Regions from separate parts of the Metabacillus litoralis genome, predicted to be linked through region 2. Evidence: riboswitches for the same ligand, from Rfam matches in the RefSeq annotation. Region 2 holds a riboswitch; the other holds the start of a gene.
The links. A riboswitch is a leader RNA that binds a small molecule or an ion and turns the genes downstream of it on or off. The one in region 2 is predicted to bind cyclic di-GMP.
Positions count from the first base shown of each region.

Region 1: it holds a riboswitch for cyclic di-GMP, as region 2 does, so the genes downstream of both, D9842_RS06575 (hypothetical protein) here and D9842_RS16320 (GGDEF domain-containing protein) in region 2, are expected to answer to the same signal.

Region 1 is NZ_CP033043.1:1,377,061-1,381,282, forward strand. It holds gene mscL (large conductance mechanosensitive channel protein MscL) at 69-449, opposite strand; gene D9842_RS06570 (DUF1801 domain-containing protein) at 666-1,319, opposite strand; gene D9842_RS06575 (hypothetical protein) at 1,493-2,242, opposite strand; cyclic di-GMP riboswitch class I at 2,328-2,410, opposite strand; gene D9842_RS06580 (DUF2187 family protein) at 2,676-2,852, opposite strand; gene D9842_RS06585 (hypothetical protein) at 3,174-4,070, opposite strand; gene D9842_RS06590 (UvrD-helicase domain-containing protein) at 4,177-4,222, opposite strand, start outside.
Region 2 is NZ_CP033043.1:3,276,766-3,280,987, reverse strand. It holds gene cysI (assimilatory sulfite reductase (NADPH) hemoprotein subunit) at 1-966, shown strand, start outside; gene D9842_RS16325 (ring-cleaving dioxygenase) at 1,177-2,154, shown strand; cyclic di-GMP riboswitch class I at 2,310-2,394, shown strand; gene D9842_RS16320 (GGDEF domain-containing protein) at 2,453-3,511, shown strand; gene D9842_RS16315 (undecaprenyl-diphosphate phosphatase) at 3,575-4,222, shown strand, end outside.

The sequences.
Region 1 (4,222 bases), 1.9 Mb from region 2:
AAGAAGTGTACTCGCGGTTTATTTACAGAGAATGAAAACCCTAAGTTCGACTAATTACTGTTCTACGACTATTGATTGTTTTTTAATAAATCCCGGATTTCTGTTAAGAGTTCCGTATTTTTATCAGTAGGTGCTGGCTTGTTGTCTTTCTCTGTTTCTTTCCTTTTGACATATTTGTTCATGACTCTGACAAAGAGGAAGATCGAAAAGGCAACAATCAGAAAGTCGACCACATTTTGTAAAAATTGACCATATTTAAGCTCTGCTTCCCCTATTTTTACGGTCAGATTTGTAAAATCAACTCCACCCATTAAAAGACCTACTAGTGGCATAATCATGTCATCAACAAGGGAAGAAACAATTTTCCCAAACGCTGCCCCAATTACAACCCCAACAGCCAGGTCCAGGACATTACCTTTCATGGCAAATTTCTTGAATTCATTCCACATACCTTTGTTCCACCCTTTCTTTTTAGATAGAGGTGATTATACTATGAAGGTGATGTGAAAACCAAATTTGATAAAAAATGTACACTTATATGGAAGCTAAATGGGCCTTTAAGTTAAGCAAGATAACATACTTAGTTACATCATAAAACGTAACATAATATTATTATGTTAACTTAAGAGTCAAGAAAGTAGAAAATCACTACAATTCCTACTTTCTTACTTTAAATTCTTATGTGATCCATCACAGTTAGGCATTCTTTTCGAAAGACCACATGTGCAATCAGTTAATCCCTTACCAATCAGAATTCGCTCAATACATTTCATAATCCTTGATTCTCTAGTTTTCGATTGTTTTGGCTGAGAGAAATGAAGAATATACGCTCTTTGTCGTCCCGGTGTTAATGCTTCAAAAGCCGTTTTCAAGGCAGGCAGCTCTTCAAATTTATGATGAAGCTCTTCAGGTATAGTAAACTCTGAATGCTCCTTAGCCTTCACTTCTAAACCCGCTTTTTCAACCTCAATAACTTCCAGGATATAAGCTTTCAAAATAGATTCCATTTCAATAATTTCTTGTAAATTTGTGAACCGAATTTGGCGAGCTGACTGGACATTCTCCGTTTGTTGAATGAGTATTTTCTGCGGATCCTTCAGCAAAGCACCTTTATGAAACAGAAGTGCACAGTAGTCTTTAAATCCATGGATTAACACAATATTTTTGCCATTTAACGTGTAACAAGGATGCTTCCACTTAAATTCTTCTGTTAACTCAGAGTCCTGAACGATCTCTCGTAGCTTCTCAAACTCTTCCTTCCACTTTTTCGCGGCACTTAAAAATTCATCAACTTTTGGATTTAAATTTGTATTGTTCATTTAGGTATACCTCATTTTAATTTTTCGGTCAGTAAAACAGCTAGAATTTCTCACTTTTGAATTTATAACAACACTTCTATTATATCAAGAAAATAGATAAAATACGGTTGGGATCGTTCCTTTTCTTGTAGTAACATAAAAAACGAGACTAAAGAATTAGCCTCGCAATTGTATTATGAATTTAAATTATTAGTAGGATTTCCATCCGCATCAGTACGTACATAACCTCCACCCTCTTCTTCACTCAGATTGACAGAAGTATCTCCATCTCCATCTCTCCAATAACCATCAATCCATACACCATCACGCCAATGACCTTCTACGTAATGAGGTTGTACATGGTGTGTTCCGGGTTGTTCTGATGTTTCTATTGAAGTTGCTGCTTCTGTGTGAGCCACATGAGGTTGGACTTGATGCACATTAGATGCTCCTTCTGTCCCTGCATTTGCTACATTTTGATGATCGTTAACTTGTTCAGCACCATCTGCTCCATCAACTAAATCGATCACCCCAACAGCAAGTGTCCCGATCGCCACTGTTTTTCCGATATCTCGTAATCCTTGCTTTACTTTTAGATCATCGCCGTCTCTAAATCCTTCATATGTAGATTTTCCACTATGATAGGTATTTTTAGCAGTGTGATAGACACCCTTTGCTGTTCTACCTATCGAATCCGCCATATCGTTTAATCCTTGATCCTTTTTATGTTTATCTTCTTGAATCAAACCTGATGCCGTATTCCATGCACCATCTGCCACTTGTCCGACCGTATCACCCGCAAATTCGGATGCTTTTTTAACCCCATCTCCTACTTCTTTAATAAACTTACTACCTGTTACATCTCCAACAACATTAACTGCCCCACCAATCACAGTTCCTGTTGCTTTACCTGCGAATTTACCAACATCTCTTAAAAATCCCATATATGTGTTCCTCCTCTATATTATAAGAATCAAAAAAGACCCACCCAAATAGGTGGATCATACCGACGTATCATTCTCCATCTTTTTAGGCGACTCGGCCACCATAGCATTTGCTTTAGGCCCGTAGTTTTGCGTCCCTACTTTTAAATAGGTTTGCCGTTATCTAATGGTGTGTATGTTATAGGATAATTTTACTAGATAATAGATTGTTTTTAAATAAAAATTTGCTAATAAATAATTATAATAGATTTGTCTTTGAGCTCTATTTTTAAGTATTTCGATGTAATTAGAATGGAATTCAAGTCATTGAGGTTTATTGGATTTCTTTCTTGATTTTTTCGAGTAAAAGATTTAAGCAAAATAAAAAAACACCCCCATGATTTATTGGAGGTAAGTACGTGTAGCCTTATTAAGAAGAATAAGCTCATCCAGTTTACTTTTTTATTTTGTAATTTTTATGATTCACAATCGTTTTCAGTGGTTCATTTTTTTCTTTTGACATACCGTAATCGACCATTACAGAATTTTCCCTAATCCCTAATACGACACCTTCATAGGTTTCACCCTCGCGTTTAAAGGATATTACATCACCAATTTTTGCAGTCGCCATTTATATCACCTCGCTTTTTTATCATGTCCAAAAAGGGCAATGAAATACGGACTTAATTTTCTATCATTTTGTATGAATACCCACTTTTCTTGATATTATAAATTATAACTTGATATTCCTCTGAGTTAGTTTAAGACTTATTGTGTATATCTGAATTAATTTATTATTAGGTGTGAGTCATCGAGATCAATTGGAACCCTGTTATAAATTAGTTCTAGCATTCCTTTACTACTTATTTAATATTAGCTAAACGAGAAGCACTATATGTTTCACCAATTTTAAACTTGAAGCCTTTCTCCCTAGTACCTACTCCATATTATCCTATTTATTAAATTCCTTAATTTCTCTCCACGAATTAAAGTAATTTGCATTTTGACCCTCTCTTTCATGGACTACTCGACTTTTCTTATCTTCAAACTGTTCTTTGTTCAAACAAGCAAATGATAAATCTTTGAAGTTATATCCAACAACAACATCCACATCTTTCATCTTTTGTTTTTGTACTTCGAAGGTTTCAAATGCATCGATTTTGTAAACTTGATATGGTAAGGTTGAATCTTTGTAGGCATTTTCGAATTGTAAATGCTTTACTCTAATCCTTACTACTTCCTTTTCACCTATTGGGACTGATATGTGATAAGGGAAATCATGATTAGACGTTCTAGACACTTTATAGCCTTCAGATTGTAATAGATCAGATACACGTTGTATAGCTATTTCTTGATCGTACTTTTTCATAGTGGTGTTCTTAATTCTAGGTAATTCAAGAACACTTTTATCAATACCAAAGGATAAATAATCTAAACCAAACTTCTTTTCCATCCCATTTGAAATCAATCTGGTTATCATTCTTATACGCTTTAATTCTTCAGTTTTAATAAAGAACTTACCTTTCAACCAACCATTAGCATCAGAATCTACCAAGAGCTGATTCATATCATCATAAATATTTAATGATTTTAAGAATTTTCCTTCTAATCTAAGTTCAACATATTTAATTGGTACTGGTTTTTTTTCATCATGAGGATATTTAATTCCCCCATATTGTATTGTTCCAATTTGTTCACTAGATTCGAATAGTTCCTTATGGGTAAATAGTTTAATTGATTCCTTACTTGATAATGGGACTTTGCATTGTAAATGAACCTGATTAAACAGAAAAATTATTTTCAAAAAGAACTTCTGTGCTTTTTCATATGGATGAATGGATTCACGCATAAAACTCCCCCACTTTCGACTTTAAGTATAAGATCATCTATTTCATTTCAAAATCAGCCTTACTCTCTCCCATATATGTAAGTACTCCATTGGTATATGTCAAAATTCAATTAGCTTTTTCGATTCGATCATTTTGTTGTTTTCTTTCTTCA
Region 2 (4,222 bases):
GTAGCAATTGGCGGTGGTATGGGAATGAGTCATGGTGATAAAGAAACATATCCACAGCTTGCGAAAGTTATTGGTTTCATTAAACCAGAACAGGCTTATGATGTAGCAGAAAAGATTATTACAATTCAACGTGACTATGGAAATCGTTCTGTACGTAAAAATGCACGTTTCAAATATACGGTCGATCGCCTAGGACTTGAAAACGTAAAAGAAGAGTTAGAAAATCGTCTTGGCTGGAGTTTAGAAGAAGCGAAGCCATTCACTTTCGATCATAACGGAGATCGCTATGGTTGGGAAAAAGGTGTGAAAGGAAAATGGAACTTCACGCTATTTATTGAAGGTGGACGTGTAACAGATTATGACGACTACAAGCTTATGACAGGTATTAGAGAAATTGCTAAAATTCACACAGGTGACTTCCGTTTAACAGCAAACCAAAACCTGATCATTGGAAATGTATCAAGTCAGAAAAAGAAAAAAATCAGTGAACTTATTGAAAAATACGGTTTAACTGATGGTAAGCATTATTCGGCATTACGTCGTAGTGCATTAGCATGTGTTGCTTTACCAACATGTGGTCTAGCAATGGCTGAAGCAGAACGTTACTTACCAAAATTAATTGATAAAATCGATGAGATTGTGGATCAAAACGGTTTAAAAGATAAAGAAATTACCATTCGTATGACAGGCTGTCCAAACGGATGTGCCCGTCACGCATTAGGTGAAATCGGCTTTATCGGTAAAGCACCTGGTAAATACAATATGTATCTTGGTGCAGCACATGACGGAAGCCGTTTAAGCAAAATGTACCGTGAAAACATTGGTGAAGAAGAAATTTTAAAAGAGCTAAATACGATTATCCCTCGCTATGCGAAGGAACGTGAAGAAAATGAGCACTTTGGGGACTTTGTCATTCGCGCAGGTATTATCGGAGAAACAACAGACGGAACGAACTTCCACGATTAATATAGGAAAAAGACAGGGGGATCCCTGTCTTTTTTTATACATTCATGAATTGGCCTTGGAAGTAAGCCGATTATCTATTATTTGAAAAAAAGGTTTTTCTATGATATATTATCTTTAATTCAAGATATTTTATTTAGAGATATTTTGTGAGGAATGTTACTAACAACTTGTAGTTAAAATATAAACAATACAAAATAATGGAGGATCACAATGAATCAATTAAAAGGTATTCATCATGTAACGGCTATAACAAGTAGTGCTGAGAAAAATTATGAGTTCTTCACATATGTGTTAGGAATGCGTTTAGTTAAGAAAACTGTAAATCAGGATGATATCCAGACATATCACTTATTTTTTGCTGATGATGTAGGAAGTGCAGGGACTGACATGACATTCTTTGACTTCCCTGGAATTCCAAAAGGAGTACACGGGACAAATGAAATTTCCAAAACATCATTTCGAGTTCCAACAGATGCTTCATTGGATTATTGGGTAAAACGTTTTGATCGCCTGGAAGTTAAACACACAGGAATTAAAGAGCAGTTTGGGAAAAAATCATTATCCTTTGTAGACTTCGATGATCAACAATATCAATTAATTTCAGATGAAAAAAATGAAGGAGTTGCCTCTGGTACACCATGGCAAAAAGGGCCGATTCCTCTAGAGCATGCTATTACTGGTTTAGGACCTATTTTCATTCGAGTAAATAATGTGGAACAAATGAAAGAGGTACTAGAGAAAGCACTTGGCTTTAAGGAAGTGGCACAGGAAGGATCATTTCACCTATTTGAAGTTGGCGAAGGGGGAAATGGAGCACAGGTCATTTTAGAGCATAATGATGTACTCCCTCATGGAATTCAGGGCTATGGCACTGTTCATCATGTTGCCTTCCGTGTTGAAGACCGCGTAGTGTTAGAAGAGTGGATTAGTCATATGCAAAGCATCGGTTTTCCAACTTCAGGCTATGTGAATCGTCACTTCTTCGAATCACTATATGCAAGAGTTGCACCCCATATACTTTTTGAATTTGCAACTGATGGACCAGGCTTTATGGGAGATGAACCTTATGAAACTCTAGGAGAAAAGCTGTCATTACCTCCATTTCTAGAGCCAAAACGGGAACAAATTGAAAAGCTGGTTCGTCCAATTGATACTGTTCGTAGTACAAAGGAGATCGTAAAGGAATAGGAAAAAAGGAGGAGAACCTTTATAGGTTTTCCTTTTTAAAATTAGCTATAAACAAAGAATTCATATTACTTGTAGATTTATCCATATTAGTATAGAATAGGTTTATAGGTAAAAAGTATCAAGGAATATATTCCTGTATTTCTCAACTCCAACTAAATAGTTAAGGGCAAATCTACTGAAAGGTAGAGACGCAAAGCTACAGGGGCTAAGTTCTGAGGAATATGCTTGCCAGTTACCGATTTAATATAAAGAAGAACTAATCGGTGGATTAGTTCTTTTTTTAGGAGCGATGACGGTCTTGTATAGTGATCTATCAACATTTGAAAATCAAAAACGAAAGCTGTATTTATATGTCATACCTATTGTTTTACTGTCTCTATTATTTGGTCTTCATAGTTGGAATGAATTTAACTTTCTAGATAGAACTATAGTAGCTTCATACTTAATCCTTTTTATAAGTTCCTACTTTTTAATCTTGAAGAGAATTTTCTTTAGAGTCGTTGAACTTACAATTTTTATATCAGTGTCTATTGTTCACTTATTGCTAACATACTGGTCTTTACATGTGGAAAGTGTTCAGAGTCAACATTATTCGATTAGTGATGCTGCAGTTTGGACACCGATGATTTATATTTATATTTTTATTACATTCTATGGAATTTACGGAATCGTGTTATCCATTGTTTTATGGTCTATGACAACAGCAATCATTCTATCTTCTTTGAGCATTATACAGGTTGATATGATTAACTCACTTATAAACTACCAGTTAGCAATGTTTGTTTATATTGTTATACTTTTTTTCGCTAGAAAAGGCCTTGATGCATCTGTTAGGACTTCAATGCTTGAGCAAATGGCTTTTAAGGATATGTTAACCGGTATTGAGAATAGACGGGCTGTTCACCAGTTGTTTGAAAAGCTTAATTCTGAAAGTAAAACGTATTCTATTATCTTTTTTGATATTGATTATTTCAAAAAAGTGAATGATCAGTATGGACATAGTGTCGGTGATTCAGTTTTAATAGAAATTTCTAGGATCATTAGTTGTGGTTTAAACAAAAGCGATTTTTTTGCTCGGTGGGGTGGAGAAGAATTCATTGTCATTACAAAAAAAGAGACGATTGATAAAACATTAAAGCTAGCTGAAAAGCTAAAACTCTTAATTAGCCAACATCAGTTTAAGGTAGTAGGAAAACTTACTGCAAGCTTTGGTATATCCGAGTCTCAACCAGGCCAACTAGCTGAACTAGTATTAGAACAGGCAGACCAAGCTTTGTATTCAGCAAAGGCTAGTGGGCGAAATAAAATTATGATGTTTGGTGAGCAAGGCGAAAATAAAAAAGAGATTCCCTCCTGACAATTTTAACGTTATACTTACTTTTGTGGTTTAACGATTAAAAGAATGATAGGAGCTTACAAGATGGATATTCTTACACTCTTAAAGGCTGTTATACTTGGCTTAGTAGAAGGGTTAACTGAATTTGCACCCGTTTCTTCAACTGGTCATATGATTATTGTCGACGATATGTGGTTACAATCGGAAGATTTTTTAGGTAAATATGTAGCAAATACGTTTAAAATTGTTATACAACTAGGCTCCATTTTAGCTGTAGTGGTCGTCTTTAAGGACCGCTTTATCCAAATGTTGGGTTTAGGTAGATTGAGCAAAAAAACAGCTGAATCTACGGAAGGAACAAGACGTTTAAAGCTTACTCAAGTCATTGTAGGCTTAATCCCAGCCGGTGTGCTAGGTGTTCTTTTCGAGGATTATATTGATGAACATTTATTTTCTATTACAACTGTGTTAATCGGTTTAGTTGTTGGGGCAGTCTTAATGATCGCAGCCGATCTTTTTGGTCCAAAGGAAGTAAAAATTGAGACAGTTGATCAAATTACTTATAAACAAGCATTTTCTGTTGGATTAATACAATGTCTTTCATTATGGCCTGGATTTTCACGTTCTGGATCAACCATTTCAGGAGGAGTTCTACTCGGAATGAGCCACCGTGCTGCAGCTGATTTTACTTTTATTATGGCAGTACCAATCATGGCGGGAGCAAGCGCGATC